Linked DNA regions of Mariniflexile sp. TRM1-10. The protein of the gene in region 2 interacts with the protein of the main gene of each other region in a pairwise test. Links are inferred from orthologs where the notes say so. Each region holds a gene or a part of one and is shown on either strand. Other genes may lie near its edges.

Region 1 (8,560 bases), 1.1 Mb from region 2 along the record:
TAAGCGGAACGCTTACTTACGAAAAAAATAACGATGGCATTCAACATGTGTTGTATTCTTCAACTGGAATTTTTAATATCATAAGTGATGTAGAAACGGATACTTATGATATTGGATATAGTATATATGATGAATTTCAGGATTGTTATAGTTTAGCAACGTATTTATACGAAAATGTAAGTGTTACTAATGGAAGCCGCGTTAATTACAATTTTCCGGTTACCAAAATTAAGGAATGTAGTGATGTTGCAGTTTATTTAACACCCGTTAGTCCTCCAAGACCTGGGTTTGATTATAGCACCAATTTGATAATTCGCAATTTAGGGATTGAAACGATAAGTTCTGGCTCCGTGGAGTTTATTAAGGATGATTTAGTAACGTTTAAAAGTGTGGATTTTGTGAATTCAGGAAATTCAATCACCAACACTCCCACAGGGTTTATTTTAAATTTTAATAATTTACAACCCAATAGTGCAGAACATGTTGTAGTAAATATGAATGTGCCTGTTTCTGTGAATTTAGGAGATTTATTAACAAGTACAGCAATCTATTCGGTTGATGATTTAGACATATCAAACAATACATCTGCGTTAACAGAAACTGTTATAGGCTCCTATGACCCAAACGACATAGCGGAATCTCATGGGCCAGAAATTTATTATGACGATTTTTCTACCGATGATTATTTGTATTACACCATCCGTTTTCAAAATGTAGGAACTGCCGATGCTATTAATGTGTCTATAGATAATACTTTAGATTCAAAATTGGATAAGTCAACCATTCAAATGCTTAGTGCAAGCCATGATTATGTATTTACAAAAATCGATAATCAACTTAATTGGAAATTCGATGATATCCATTTACCAAGTGAAAGCATGGATGAACCCAATAGCCACGGTTATGTATATTACAAAATAAAACCCACTGCTGGTTTTCAAATTAGCGATATCATACCTAATACGGCCGAAATTTATTTTGATTTTAACCCAGCGGTTGTAACCAATACGTTTGAAACAGAATTTATAGCAACGCTTTCCAGTAAACAATTTAGCAATATTGATTTCTCAATTTTCCCAAATCCAACAAACCATTTTGTTGAAATAACATTCAGTAAAACCACAAATAATAAAGTACGGTTGGGTGTTTATAACATTCAAGGAAAATTAATTCTTAATGAAGAAAGGGAATTGCAAAACAATACAGTAAAACTCGATATATCAAATTTAAGAAGTGGCATGTACTTTTTAAAAGTGAATGATGGTGTTGCTGAAATGATTCAAAAACTAATTGTAAATTAAATCGGGTTCTTTTTCAAAATAATTAACCAACAATGCTACAACATAGCTGTAACTTTCCATGCCTTTTGCTTGTTTATTGGCTTTTAGGTACGAACTGTATGTGCTTTTAAAAAGTGGTTCCAAAGGGTTTTCGTAGCTGTCCCAAAAATCGCGGGCTTCTTTATAATTATTTAAAACACCTTTGTTGACAGTTTGGTATAGTTCATCAAATAAGATTTCATCACGCTTCGCAATTTCATTTAAACAAAAGCGAAGTGCAAAAGTGTAGCCCGAGTAATTAAAGTAAATATCGTCGTGGTTTATGGCGGCTAAACAACCAATAAAATTGGCTTCGTTTTCGGCGGCATATCCTAATTGGTGTGCTATTTCATGCGAGGACGTTGTGGGAAACAAATAAACAGGAATCAGTGCATCAACCTGCGCTTCGTTTGTTAACGGATTTAAATACCCACTAAACCCCATGTAAGTTAAAGGGTAGCTAAACAACGATTTTTTAATGCTTTTTGGGTGGTATTCTAAATCAGGGAAGGTCTTCTTTAAGTTTGTATAGCCCAAAGGAGCCATCCTTAGGATGTTTTTTTTGCTATACGGAATGTCAATTTTTAAGGTGTCGTTTCCAGCTATTTGTGTGTAAATGCCGTTTGATTTTTTAATCAGTCTTTTGGTGACATTAATTAATTGTTCGGTGGTGTAATCAGCGTTTAAACCCAAGCTTTTATGCAGTGGCAAACGGTAATAATTCAGGCCCCAAAACAAATGAAACGCAAAATAGATCATGGACACTGCGCATGCCGCACTAACAATCCACAATTTAGTGTCTCTTAGCAGGTGTTTTTGGTTTATAAAAAACCATCTAATAATGTATATAATAGCGGCTGCATATACTAAATCACCAAATGAAAACGGTAGCCAGCCCAATGTATATCTGAATGCTTTGGAAATATAGGGGTAAACACCTTCGCTGTAATATCTTTCTATAACTTCGGGGTAATTTGATATCCATTTTACCAAAAGGTATTGTGGTATCAATAAAAGTGCAATAATAGTTTTTGTGTTTTTCAGCATGTGCCAAAAATAAACAAATGTTCATTAATGACGATTGATATATTATTAGTATTTAAAAACAGGATAACCGTTTTGGCATTCTATAGATGTAGGCTGTTGTGGAACATCACATGTTGATGAAATGGACCATTTAATATTATATTGTTTTTCAGCTAAATTGTATGCTTCAACTTTTTGCAAAAATTGCACGGTATCAATTTCATTTGAATAAGCAATAAAACCTTGAGGGCCACCACACGCTTTTGTTCCGTAGGGAGTGAAGCTCCAGTTATTAGAATCTGTACAAGAAATACTATGAGATAGTGTACTAATCTCATCAAACAAATTCATTAAATTTTGATGGTCTATTTCTTGTTCTGATAACTCTCTTTTAACAATTAATTGGTTATTATCAAGAGAAATAATTCTCCACTGAAAATTTCCAGGAAAATTTTCAAGAGATATTAATATAAGGGATTCTTGGCTTTTCCATGTTCCTTGATTATCATAAAAAGTTAATGGAGGCGTTCCACACCAGCCAGATGTTCTTTGTATAAAAACAGAATTTTCCTTAAAAGATATACCTGGAGCATTTTCATTTAAACTTACTGCTCGTTGAAACGTTATAGTTTCATTGTCATAACTTGAATCAATCCAATTACCAATTAGTAAATTTTCCGGGTTTACATCTATTTCAGTATTACTTTGACAAGCTAATAGAAGAAGAGCGATTAATAATGTGTATCCAGTTTTCATCTTTTATGATTCTTTATAACTAGATGACAAAAGAATTGAAAGGTTGCGTTAGCTTACATTGATCTTTGGTTTCTATAATAGGTGAATTAATAGTTAATGAAATTTATTAGATTTTCAAGGAACCTAAATGGTAATACTTACCTTTGTAAAACACTATTGGAAATATTATGAATTCAGAAATAAGAGACCTTCAACCACAAACCCTTTGGAATAAATTTGCCGATTTAAACGCTGTACCTCGTCCTTCAAAAAAAGAAGCACGTGTTATTGCTTTTATTAAGGATTTTGGCAAAAATCTAGGATTGGAAACCATTGAAGATGCGGTTGGCAATGTTATTATAAAAAAGCCAGCAACGTCTGGTATGGAAAATAGAACTACGGTCGTGATGCAATCGCATTTAGATATGGTGCATCAAAAAAACAACGATACTGAATTCGATTTTGAGACGCAAGGCATTGACATGTATGTTGATGGCGACTGGGTACGTGCCAAAGGAACTACTCTGGGTGCCGATAACGGTTTGGGTGTTGCCACCATTATGGCCATTTTAGAAAGTAAAGACATCCCACATCCTGCTATTGAAGCGCTGTTTACCATTGATGAAGAAACAGGTATGACGGGTGCTATGGGCTTAAAAGGCGACTTACTTTCTGGTGGTATTTTATTGAATTTAGATACCGAAGAAGATGATGAAATTGGTGTAGGCTGTGCGGGCGGTATCGATGTAACGGCAACGAGAACCTATCAAGAAGAAGAAACGCCCGAGTTTAAAATCGGGTTTAAAATAACAGTTAAAGGCTTGCAAGGCGGTCATTCGGGCATGCAAATCCATGAAGGTTTAGGGAATGCCAATAAAATTATGAACCGCTTAGTATTTGATGGTTTTGAAAACTTCGGACTGCGAATTTCTGAAATTGATGGCGGTAGTTTACGGAATGCCATTCCCAGAGAAAGTACGGCTATTGTTGCGGTTGATGCCATTCATGAAGAAACCTTTGTTACAGAAATTAACGAGTTGGCAGAAATCATTAAAACGGAGCTAAAAACCATGGAACCCGATTTAAAAATAGAAGTTTCTCATTGTGAAACCCCTAAAAGTATTATGGATTTAGGGGTTCAAGAAGGTTTTACAAGAGCTTTGTATGCAGCGCAAAACGGTGTGTATAGAATGAGTGTCGATATTCCGGATTTGGTTGAGACCTCAAATAATATCGCTAGGGTAGTAGTTAAAGAGGGGCAGATTCATGTGGGCTGCTTAACACGATCGTCGGTTGAAAGCTCTAAAATGGATTTGGCAAATACATTGCGTGCCACTTTTGAATTGACAGGTTGCGAAGTAGAATTTTCGGGTGATTATCCTGGGTGGACACCCAATATGAAATCGCCCATTTTGCAAGTGCTTTCTAAAATTTATAAAGATATGAATGGGGAAGAAGCCCATGTAGCAGCATGTCATGCAGGCTTGGAATGCGGTATTTTAGGGCAAAACTATCCAGAAATGGATATGATAAGTTTTGGACCTACTATTAAAGGCGCACATTCTCCAGATGAACGTGCTCAGATTTCATCGGTGCAAAAATATTGGAAGTTTGTATTGGAGGTTTTGAAGAATATACCAGTGAAAAACTAATTTTTTGTCATGTCGACCATAGGAGACATCACATAGTTTATGATGAAAACTTCTTTATACTTGCCGTCACGAGCGGAACGCTCGTGATAGCGCGGAGGATGCGATTCTGAAACAAGTTCAGAATGACGAAAAAAACAATCACTTGTCTAATTCTTATCAAATAGATTTAGGAACCTCGCAATATTTTGTCCATCTTGCGTCCTTTTGCCAATTCATCTACTAACTTATCTAAATATCTTACCTGTTGTGTTAATGGGTTTTTAATGTCTTCTATGCGATAGCCACATATCACACCAGTTATTAGTTGCGTATTAGGGTTTAAGTCAGCATTCTGAAAAAATTGTTCAAAAGTCACTTTTTTTTCAATGAGTTCCTGCAGCTTTTTTTCTTCATAACCTGTTAGCCACTTAATGACTTGGTGTAACTCGTCTTTCGTTCTGCCTTTCTTCTCCACTTTTGTGATATAATGTGGATATACTGAGGCAAATATCATTTTTGCTATACGCTCATCGTGATGGCTTGTATCATTCATAATAGTCGTATTGTTATTAAACGAATATAATTGAAATTTTTTATAGAGTCAAGGAAGAAGGTTAAGAGGAAGGTTCATAAATAGATGAATCCTGAGTCAATGATTTCAGATTTTTACCATTCAAATATATGATGCGATTATGAAACAAGTTCAGAATGACGCTTTTTATTAAGGCACTGGGTCGTAACCCGAACCACCCCAAGGGTGGCAACTAAAAATACGTTTTATAGCCAACCACCCACCTTTAAACAAACCATGTTTTTGTAAAGCTTCTTTGCTGTAGTGTGAGCAAGTAGGTTGGTATCTACATGTTGCAGGCATTAGCGGCGATATAAGTGTTTGATACACTTTTATCAAGAACAAAAATGGTGCAATGAGTAGTTTTTTCAAAATTATTGTTTATTTGCTTGATAGTTCAGCCGAAATATACCTTAGGAGCTTAACGCCTAAACGACAAACAGCTTTACGACGTACTTATTTATTATTATTTGTTTATTTATTGTTTAGTACATGACAAAAACTGCAGAGTGTCACATTGAGCGCAGTCGAAATGCGATTAAAAACAATATTTTCAATGTCTTCGACTGCGCTCAGACTGACATCTGAATATATTTGGATTTTTGTCATGTACTAAAGTTTAGTTATTAAGACGAAACTATCTTCAACAATTAAACGATTCAACGGTTAAACGATTCAACAATTCAACAATTACACAATTCAACAACATCACGACAAACTAAAAGTCGTGCCTTCTTTTCCATCTTTTAACTGAATGCCCGCTTCTGCCAATTCATCACGAATTTTATCCGATAAAGCAAAATCTTTATTCGCTCTGGCTTCTTGGCGTAATTTTATTAAAATAGCAACGGCACTCGATAGTTTGTCGGTCCCTGACTCTGTTTTTGAGGTACTTTCAAGACCTAAAATATCAAATACAAATGCATCAATAGTAACTTTTAAAAGTGACAAATCTTCTGGACTTATAGTTTCAGAACCGTCTTTAATTTGATTGATATATTTTACAGCTTCAAATAAATGGGCAATTAAAATTGGTGAATTGAAATCGTCGTTCATGGCATCATAACAAGTCTGTTTCCATGCGTTTATATTTATTGAAGAAGTTTCAGAAGGTTTTAACTCCCTTAAAAGATTAATGGCGTCCATCAATCTATAAAACCCTTTTTCACTAGCCAATAAGCCGTCATCTGTTAAATCAAGCACGCTTCTATAATGGGCTTGCGCCATAAAAAACCGAATCACACTTGGTGCAAATGCTTTACTAAAGAATTTGTTGTTACCTGAAAGCAATTCATCTGGATTTACCGTATTTCCTGTGGTTTTAGACATGCGTTGTCCATTTAACTCTAACATATTGGCATGCATCCAATAGTTGACAGGTGATAGTCCTTTTGCGGCTTCGTTTTGTGCAATTTCACATTCGTGATGCGGAAATTTTAAATCCATACCACCACCATGAATATCAAATTGGTCGCCAAGGTATTTGGTACTCATAGCGGTACATTCTAAATGCCAACCAGGGAATCCATCACCCCAAGGCGAAGGCCAACGCATAATATGTTGCGGTTCGGCTTTTTTCCAAAGGGCAAAATCTTGCGGATTTTTTTTATCACTTTGTCCGTCTAATTCACGTGTGTTGTGGATTAAATCTTCAAGTTTACGCTTGCTTAGCTTTCCGTAATCGTTGGTTTCATTAAACTTATGAACGTCAAAATAAACAGAACCGTTTACTTCATAAGCATATCCGTTAGTTATAATGTCTTTAATAAGCTCAATTTGTTCAATAATATGTCCCGTAGCCGTTGGTTCGATACTAGGTGGTAAAAAGTTGAAAGTATTTAAAATACTATGAAAATCTACGGTGTAGCGTTGTACGACTTCCATAGGTTCTATTTGTTCTAAACGGGCTTTTTTGGTTATTTTATCTTCACCGGCATCGGCATCATTCTCTAAATGGCCCGCATCTGTAATATTCCTCACATAACGTACTTTGTAACCTAGATGTTTTAGGTAACGAAAAATCATATCAAAAGACATAAATGTTCTCACGTTTCCTAAATGCACATTGCTATAAACCGTTGGTCCGCAAACATACATGCCTATATAACCTTCGTTAATAGGTTTAAAAATTTCTTTATTACCTGTAAGTGAATTGTATATTTTTATTTGGTTGCTTTGGAATAACTGCATGGGTGGTAAGTCGTGAGTTGTTTGTTGTTAAGTCGTTAATATGCTATGATTTGAGAAAATGATTTCGTAAAGCGTTTATTTAGTTGGTTATGGATTTAACTTCAAATCTAGTAATTTTATAAGTTTTTCAGAAATAAATTCAAATTCTTTTGAAACAATAGCTTGGTTTAAAGGCTCTAAGGAAGCACTATTAAGATAAAGCCATAAAATCTACTTTATCTGTATTGGTTCATTTAGCTGTGCCTTCGTCAATATTTGATGAAATTGAAACAGAACATCGACGCATTTGAGAAATTAATCCGAATTTTTCATTATCGGGAAAAGTTTGAGTGATTTTGTATATGCTGGTGCTTAGTTTTATAGCTTCTTTCCAAACTTCTAATTTTTCAAATGAATATTCATGCATCTTAGTTATTGTTTAATTATTTGTTGTTTGTCGTTTAGTCGTTAAGTTGATTTTTAGTTACGACTTAACAACATACAACTAAACAACTCACCCAAATTTAAAATTTTGTGTCTAACTTTATATAATCCAAAAACTCCCTACGCGTAGTTTCTTCTTTAAATTTTCCTCCAAATTCAGAGGTTACGGTGCTGCTATCAACATCTCTGATACCTCTAGAATTTACGCATAAATGTTTTGCATCAATCACACAAGCTACATCTTGGGTTTTTAAAACTTCTTGAAGTTCTTTTACAATTTGGATGGTTAAACGCTCTTGCACTTGTGGGCGTTTTGCATAATAATCTACAATACGGTTCATTTTAGATAAACCAACTACCGAACCACTTGAAATATAAGCAATATGAGCTTTTCCAACAATGGGTAATAAATGGTGCTCGCAAGTTGAATAAACCGTAATGTTTTTTTCAACAAGCATTTCACCATATTTATATTTATTATCGAAGGTAGAAGCGCTTGGTTTTTTCTTTGGATCTAAGCCTCCAAAAATTTCTTTAACAAACATTTTGGCAACACGGTTTGGTGTGCCATTTAAGCTATCGTCTGTTAAATCTAACCCTAAGGTTTCCATAATGTGGCGCACATCATCCTTAATAATGTCTATTTTTTCTTCGTTGGTAAGTTT
Region 2 (8,352 bases):
ATACGTCGATGCTCAGCATAAGTATGTAACGTTCAGTATCTTTTTCTTAAAAAACAAAGTTTAGAGACCAACGTTTGTTGTTAATTATTTAACAATATGTGCAAAAATAAACATATTTTTTAATAAATATCTTTTTTAAGCCAAGGAGTTATAATTTAGCGCCCTGAATTGATATAAATGAATCAATTTGATAAAGGGAATAAGCTTATATAAAGTATGAAAGTATTAAAATTCGGTGGCACTTCGGTAGGATCGGTTGAAAATATACATAACGTTAAAAATATAATTAACGATGGCGAAAAAAAGGTTGTTGTATTGTCAGCTATGTCTGGTACAACCAATCATTTAGTTGCTATTTCAAAACATATTGCCGATAATGAGGCGAATGAAGCTCTTGATAAAATCAATAAACTTCATGACACTTATTTAAAAGTAATAGATAGCCTACTTGCCAATGCTTTATTAAATAAAGATGTTAAAGCATACGTTTCTGGTATTTTTAATTTATTGGTTGCATGTACCAACAAGCCTTATTCCATGGAGTTGGAAAACCAAATAGTAGCTCAAGGCGAATTGCTTTCGACTTATATGGTAAACAGTTATTTAAATCAAGAAGGTGTAAGCTCAGCATTGCTACCTGCATTAAGCTTTATGCGTATTGATGCGGCTAAAGATCCTGATTTAAATTATATAAAAGAACATTTTAAAACCACTTATAATAAGGCTGAAGACGCTCAAATATACATCACCCAAGGGTTTATCTGTTTGGATGATAAAGGAGCGATTTCTAACCTTCAACGTGGTGGAAGTGATTATACAGCAACTATTATTGGTGCTGCTATTAACGCTGATGAAGTGCAAATATGGACAGATATTGATGGGATGCATAACAACGACCCAAGATATGTTGAAAATACAAGACCCATTTCAAATTTGTCTTTTGATGAAGCGGCAGAATTAGCATATTTTGGGGCAAAAATATTGCACCCTCAAACAGTAACACCTGTTAGATCGCTTAATATTCCAGTGCGTTTAAAAAATACCATGAACCCTGAGGCCTATGGTACTTTGATAAACAACGACCATTCTGAATGTGGAGTGAAAGCTATGGCTGCTAAAGATGGTATTACTGCTATTAAGATAAAATCTGGTAGAATGCTACAGGCACACGGGTTTTTAAGAAAGGTATTTGAAATTTTTGAAATTTACGAAACGTCGATCGACATGATTACCACATCGGAAGTTGCGGTGTCTTTAACTATTGATGACGATAAAAATTTAGATAAAATTTTAGCTGAATTGGAAAAGTTCGCTACCATTGAAGTGGATAAAAATCAAAGCATTATTTGTTTGGTTGGCCATTCGGTTGTAAACCATCAAGAAACTTATAAGCTGTTTCAAATACTGCAAGATGTGAAAATTAGAATGATTTCCTATGGAGGAAGTAGCAATAATATTTCACTTTTGGTAGATGCCAAGAACAAAATTAATACGCTGCAAAAACTAAACGATTATTTATTTGAATTAGTCACTCTGTAAATTATGAAATTTTAGTGTTGTTAGCAGCAAAGGGTCGTTGAAAAACGACCCTTTCTTCTTTTTATAAATTCATTAGGGCTTCGATTTCCTCAGCTTCAATAGGAATGTTCCGCATTAAATTAAATGGTTCTCCGGATTTTTGGATAACCACATCATCTTCCAATCGTATTCCAAAACCTTCTTCTGGAATGTAAATTCCAGGTTCTACGGTAAACACCATGTTGGCTTGCATAGGTTCGGTTAAAATCCCATAATCGTGCGTATCTAAACCCATGTGATGGCTGGTTCCATGCATAAAATATTTTTTGTAAGCAGGCCAATCCGGGTTTTCATTTTGTATATCGGCTTTGTCCAATAAACCTAAACCTAGCAATTCAGAAGTCATTATTTTACCAACTTCCAGATGGTAATCTGCCCAAATAGTTCCGGGAGTTAATAATTTTGTGGCTTCATTTTTTACTCTTAAAACAGCATTGTAAACCGCTTTTTGTCTCACGGAATATTTCCCGGAAACAGGAATGGTTCTACTTAAATCACTTGAATAATTAGCATACTCTGCAGCAGTATCGAATAAAATTAAATCACCTGCTTTACATTGTTTGTTGTTTTCGATATAATGCAATACGTTGGCATTATTTCCAGAAGCGATAATGGGTGTGTAGGCAAATCCTTTAGAACGGTTAAGCAAAAACTCGTGCATTAGTTCAGCTTCAATTTCATATTCCCAAACGTCTGGTTTTACAAAGTTTAAAATTCTACGGAATCCTTTTTCGGTAATGTTACACGCTTGTTGGATTAAATTGATTTCAATTTGACTTTTAACTGAACGAAGACGTTGTAAAATGGGGGCGCTTTTAGCGACACTGTGCGCTGGATATTTCTCTTTTAACCATTTGGTATAGCGGTCTTCACGGGTTTCGGTTTCAACATTGGCTCTATAATGTTCGTTGGTGTTTATGTAAACCGTGTCACATTGTGTCATGAGTTCAAACATGATCTTTTCCATGTCTTGAAGCCAATACACTGTTTTAATACCGCTGGTTTCAAAAGCTTTTTCTTTGGTAAGTTTTTCACCTTCCCAGATAGCAATATGGGCATTGGTTTCTTTTAAAAATAAAATTTCGCGATGTTTTTCTTTAGGGCAATCGGGAAACAATACCAAAATGCTTTCTTCCTGGTCTACACCACTTAAATAAAAAATATCACGATGTTGTTGAAAAGGCATCGTACTATCGGCACTTATAGGGTAGATGTCGTTTGAGTTAAAAACAGCTAAACTGCTAGGTTTCATTTTGGCAGTAAAGTTTTTTCTGTTATTAATAAAAAGTGAAGAATCTATTGGTAAATATTTCATGTGTTTGTTTTTAAATTCGTTGTAAATCAATTATGTAAGACGCAGCTTTTAGTGTCTTTAAATGGATGTTATGTAAATATTAAGGATACTAAAAGTAACAAAACTAAACAAATCATATGTAATAATTTGCTATATTTGATACTGCCCCATCTCGAAATCACTAAAACGGTTAACATTATGAAAAAAATTATAATACATATAAAAGTGGTTTTGTTATTGATGGTGTTTGTTCCATGTAGCATACCTGCACAAATCTTACTTAAAGAGGCTTCATTAAAAAAGCAAATTGAAAATTCAAGTTTGGTGGTAGAAGGAAAGGTTATTTCAAAAAAATCATTTTGGGATGCCGAAAAAAAGAATATTTACACAGCAAATAAAATACAAGTATATAAAGTTTTTAAAGGAGGTATGTATGAAACCATTGAGGTTATAACCAAAGGAGGAACAGTTGGTTTATCTGCTGAAGTTGTTACCCCAAGTTTGAAATTGCATACTGATGATATTGGAATATTTATGCTATATGATAATAATATTAAATCAAATGTTTTAAATAAATCTTCAATAAAGCAATTTAAACCTTATGGCTCATTACAAGGTTTTTATAAATATAACTTATATAGCGACGAAGCTATTAATCCTTTCAATAAAAAGAAAGGCATAGCAACTTCTTTTTATAATGAAATTATGAGTCATACCAATACAGCTTATATTGAAGTTGCTGATTTTGACAGTTCTAAAAAACAAACTAGTTTAAACAAAAGTGCATTAGCGGCTCCAGGCTCCATAACTTTTAATCCAACAACGGCCACTGCAGGAACCAAAACGGTGCTTACCATTAATGGGACTGGTTTTGGTACAACCAAAGGCAAAGTGTTATTTAGTAATGCCGATGATGGAGGTGCTACTTTTATTGAAGCTATAGGTACACAAGTGCTCACTTGGTCTGACACACAAATTACAGTTGAAATTCCTTCTGAAGCAGGAACAGGGCAAATTAGAATTACAGATAATACCAATGCTTCGGCAACTTCAACTAATAGTTTAACAATTACGTATTCTGAATCAAATGTATATTACGATGCTGATGATGAGACAAGTACAGGTGGTGACAACGGGGCACTTCCTTTATATGCTTACAGGACCCAGCATATTAATGATGACGCTGCTGGAGGTTACACATGGCGTATGTTTACAGATTTCGATGCCAATGTCAATGCCAAAGCCGCCTTTTTAAGGGCTTTTGAAACATGGCGATGTGAAACAGGTATTAATTGGGTAGTAGGAGCTACGACTACAGTAGATGTTGCTTCACAAGATGATGTAAATGTTATTAGGTTTGATAATGGTGATGAGTTAGAAGCAGATGTTTTAGGTCAGTGTACATCTCACTATGGTGGTTGTTCATCTGGCTCAACATTTAATTGGTTTGTATCAGAATTAGATCTTGTTTTTGATGACGCAATTAACTGGAATTTTAGTTCTGCTACCAATTCAACAGGAATTTCTCAATATGACTTTGAAAGTGTGGCGCTTCACGAGTTAGGTCATGGACATCAATTAGCTCATGTTAATGATACAAATGATGTTATGAACTATGCACTTTCAAATTCTGAAGAGCAAAGAGTTTTGGGTACTAGAAATATTACAGTTGCAAATGCCATTCAGGTAAGAAGTACGGGTTCCATGGTATGTACACAGCCTTTAATGACTAACCACCCTTGTTCTTTGGGTATTGAAGAAGAAGAGTTAAATGCGGCGATTAATATGTATCCCAACCCAACAAGTGGGCAATTTTATATAAAAAATACATCACTCATTAATTTAGATAAGATAGTTGTATATGATGTTAGGGGTAGGCTAATATCTCAGCACGATATGACTAATGCATCAAAAACACAAACCATTAACTTACTTGGTGTTTCAAAAGGCTTGTATTTTGTTAAGATTCTTTCCGAAAGAGCAGAAATTACTAAAAAAATACTTATAGAGTAAGTTTATTTTTGTTAGAAAATAGTTTTTAATGGGCATGAAAGTTCAATTTTTAATTTTTGAAGCACTACTTTTGTTATGAAATTTTCAAAAACATAAAAGTATTTTTATTTTATTGCTTTTTTTTGGTGTTTAAAAATAACAATTCCGAATTGTTTTTAAAAACTAAGTATTATTACTTATAATTGTTCTAAATTAGAATTTTACAGCTCAACTTTTTGCCTATGAATTTATTGTAAATTACCTTTGCGAACTATACTTAACAAATTAAATAATGAGCGGATTTTTTAAATCTTCAATCGGAAGAAAAGTAGCCATGGCGCTTTCAGCTTTCTTCCTCATGTTTTTCTTACTTCAACATCTTGCAATTAATCTTTTATCTGTTTTTAGTGGCAATCTCTTTAATGAGGTCTCTCACTATATGGGAACTAATTGGTTAATTCAATTTGTGATGCAACCCATATTAATTTTTGGCGTTATATTCCATTTTGTTATGGGTTTTATCTTGGAAATAAGAAACAATAAAGCAAGACATATTGCTTATGTGAAAAACAATGGTGCAGCTAACTCCACGTGGATGAGTCGAAACATGATTTACACTGGTGTTGCTATTTTGGCATTTATCGTCTTGCACTTTATCGATTTTTGGTTTCCAGAAATTAATGCCAAATATATTAAAGGTGATTGGTCTGGGGGACATGACCTTGTTGATGGTTACCGATATTTCCATGAGCTACAAGAAAAGTTTGTAAGCCCAATTAGAGTTGGTGCTTATGTAATAGCGTTTGTGTTTTTAGCATTGCATTTGTTACATGGCTTTGCGTCAGCATTCCAATCTATGGGAGTTTCTACAATAAGAAAAAAGAGATTACAAAGTTTTGGTAAAGCATATGCTATTTTAATTCCATTAGGATTTATATTTATTGCTTTGTATCATTATTTTAACCATTAATCTTAGAAAAATGGCATTAGATTCAAAAATACCACATGGTCCAATTCAAGATAAATGGACAGATTATAAAAATCATATCAATTTAGTAAATCCGGCTAATAAGCGTCATATTGATGTTATCGTTGTTGGAACAGGGTTAGCAGGAGGTTCAGCAGCAGCTACTTTAGCAGAGTTAGGTTATAATGTAAAAGCATTTGCTTATCAAGATTCACCTCGTAGAGCACACTCTATTGCGGCACAAGGTGGAATTAATGCTGCCAAGAACTACCAAGGTGATGGCGATTCAACATATAGATTATTTTACGATACTGTAAAGGGAGGTGATTACCGTTCCCGTGAAGCTAACGTGTACCGTTTAGCTGAGGTATCAGCAAATATTATTGACCAATGTGTGGCACAAGGAGTTCCTTTTGCCCGTGATTATGGTGGATTGTTAGACAACCGTTCGTTTGGAGGCGTTTTGGTTTCTAGAACTTTTTATGCTAAAGGACAAACAGGTCAGCAATTATTATTAGGAGCTTATTCAGCAATGAACCGTCAAATTGCACGTGGTAAAATTGAAATGTTCAACCGCCACGAAATGCTTGATGTTGTTAAGGTTGATGGGAAAGCACGAGGTATTATTGCCCGTAATTTAATTACAGGTGAAATAGAGCGTCATTCCGCACATGCTGTGGTTATTGCTTCCGGTGGTTACGGAAATGTATATTTCTTGTCAACCAATGCTATGGGAAGTAACGCAACTGCTGCTTGGAAAATTCATAAAAAAGGCGCGTATTTCGCAAATCCTTGCTTCACTCAAATTCACCCAACATGTATTCCGCGTTCTGGTGACTATCAATCTAAATTAACCTTAATGTCCGAATCGTTGCGTAACGACGGGCGTATTTGGGTACCAAAGAATATTGAAGATGCTAAAGCACTGCAACAGCGCAAAATAAAACCAACCGATATCGCTGAAGAAAACAGAGATTATTTCCTAGAGCGCCGTTACCCAGCGTTTGGTAATTTAGTGCCTCGTGATGTGGCTTCTCGTGCTGCTAAAGAACGTTGTGATGCTGGTTTTGGAGTGAATGCTACCGGTGAAGCGGTGTTTTTAGATTTTGCTTCAGCAATTACACGCTATGGGAAAACGCAAGCTAAAATTCAGAATATAGAAAATCCATCGGATGCTAAAATATACGAATTAGGTCAAGCGATTGTAGAAGAGAAATACGGAAACTTATTCCAAATGTATGAGAAAATTGTAGATGAAGATCCATACAAAACACCTATGATGATTTACCCTGCAACACACTACACCATGGGAGGAATTTGGGTTGATTATAACTTAATGACTTCGGTTGATGGCTTATACTGTATCGGTGAAGCTAACTTCTCAGACCATGGAGCAAATAGACTTGGAGCTTCGGCGCTGATGCAAGGGTTGGCAGATGGTTATTTTGTATTGCCTTATACCATTGGCGATTATCTTTCTAAAGAAATTAGAACAGGTAAAATTCCAACCAATACGCCAGAGTTTGACGAAGCTGAAAAAGAAGTAACAGATAGAATCAATTTCTTCATCAATAATAAAGGAACGCATTCAGTAGATTATTACCACAAAAAATTAGGTAAAATCATGTGGGATAAATGTGGAATGTCTCGTAACGAGCAAGGTTTAAAAGAAGCCATGGTAGAAATAAAAGCATTACGCGAAGATTTCTGGAAAAATGTTAAAGTACCAGGTTCTGCTAACGAAATGAATCCTGAGTTAGAAAAAGCAGGTCGTGTAGCAGATTTTCTTGAGTTAGGCGAGCTATTTGCTAAAGATGCACTTAATAGAAACGAATCTTGTGGAGGTCATTTTAGAGAAGAGTCCGTTGAATTAGACGGCGAACAAAAAGGTGAGGCAAAACGTAACGATAAAGATTACGCTTATGTAGCTGCTTGGGAATACAAAGGAGAACCAGCTGATGCGATTTTGCATAAAGAAATATTAGAGTTTAAAGATATAGAACTAAAACAACGTAGTTATAAATAGTTGATGGTTTGTGGTTGATAGTTAATGGGTTAAAAGTTTTTAGATGAAAAATTTAACATCCACATATAACAGCTAACAACCAACAGCCAACAACCAACAACTAAAAAATATGAATCTAACACTTAAAATTTGGAGACAAAAAGACTCGAAAGCAAAGGGTCAAATGGTCGATTATAAAGTAACTGATATTTCAGAGCATATGTCTTTTTTAGAAATGATGGATGTTTTGAATGAACAATTGGTAAATACTGGAGAAGAGCCTGTGGCTTTCGATCACGATTGTCGCGAAGGTATTTGCGGTATGTGTTCTATGTACATAAATGGTGAAGCCCATGGTCCGGATAGAGGCGTAACGACTTGTCAATTACATATGCGTATGTTTAAAGATGGCGATACGATTACTATCGAACCATTTAGAGCAACTGCATTCCCTGTGATTAAAGATTTAGTGGTCGATAGAACATCTTTTGAACGTATTCAACAGGCAGGTGGCTA

Evidence for each region.
Region 1: the proteins of CJ739_RS06015 (region 2) and CJ739_RS01470 interact in binary tests that used the Escherichia coli proteins (3 or more experiments, as listed by UniProt). The link is inferred for Mariniflexile sp. TRM1-10 from one-to-one orthologs.

The regions. Positions count from the first base shown.
Region 1 is NZ_CP022985.1:296,800-305,359, reverse strand. The notes cover bases 2,501-5,500. They hold CJ739_RS01470 (aminoacyl-histidine dipeptidase), read left to right. Parts: upstream 2,501-3,268; coding sequence 3,269-4,732; downstream 4,733-5,500. Other genes in these bases: yidD (membrane protein insertion efficiency factor YidD), read right to left, coding at 5,433-5,500; CJ739_RS01465 (DUF2200 domain-containing protein), read right to left, coding at 4,899-5,264; CJ739_RS01475 (hypothetical protein), read right to left, coding at 2,501-3,101. Outside these bases: CJ739_RS01485 (T9SS type A sorting domain-containing protein), read left to right, coding at 1-1,301; CJ739_RS01480 (DUF3810 domain-containing protein), read right to left, coding at 1,287-2,366; more of CJ739_RS01475, read right to left, coding at 2,412-2,500; more of yidD, read right to left, coding at 5,501-5,657; cysS (cysteine--tRNA ligase), read right to left, coding at 5,991-7,472; CJ739_RS20500 (four helix bundle protein), read right to left, coding at 7,702-7,878; GTP cyclohydrolase I FolE, read right to left, coding at 7,976-8,560. UniProt on the Escherichia coli protein: Dipeptidase with broad substrate specificity. Requires dipeptide substrates with an unblocked N-terminus and the amino group in the alpha or beta position.
Region 2 is NZ_CP022985.1:1,404,865-1,413,216, reverse strand. Bases 748-3,539 are described here. They hold CJ739_RS06015 (aminopeptidase P family protein), read right to left. Parts: upstream 2,894-3,539; coding sequence 1,601-2,893; downstream 748-1,600. Other genes in these bases: CJ739_RS06010 (T9SS type A sorting domain-containing protein), read left to right, coding at 3,071-3,539; CJ739_RS06020 (aspartate kinase), read left to right, coding at 748-1,539. In the rest of the region: more of CJ739_RS06020, read left to right, coding at 217-747; more of CJ739_RS06010, read left to right, coding at 3,540-4,885; CJ739_RS06005 (succinate dehydrogenase cytochrome b subunit), read left to right, coding at 5,157-5,834; CJ739_RS06000 (fumarate reductase/succinate dehydrogenase flavoprotein subunit), read left to right, coding at 5,845-7,857; CJ739_RS05995 (succinate dehydrogenase/fumarate reductase iron-sulfur subunit), read left to right, coding at 7,967-8,352.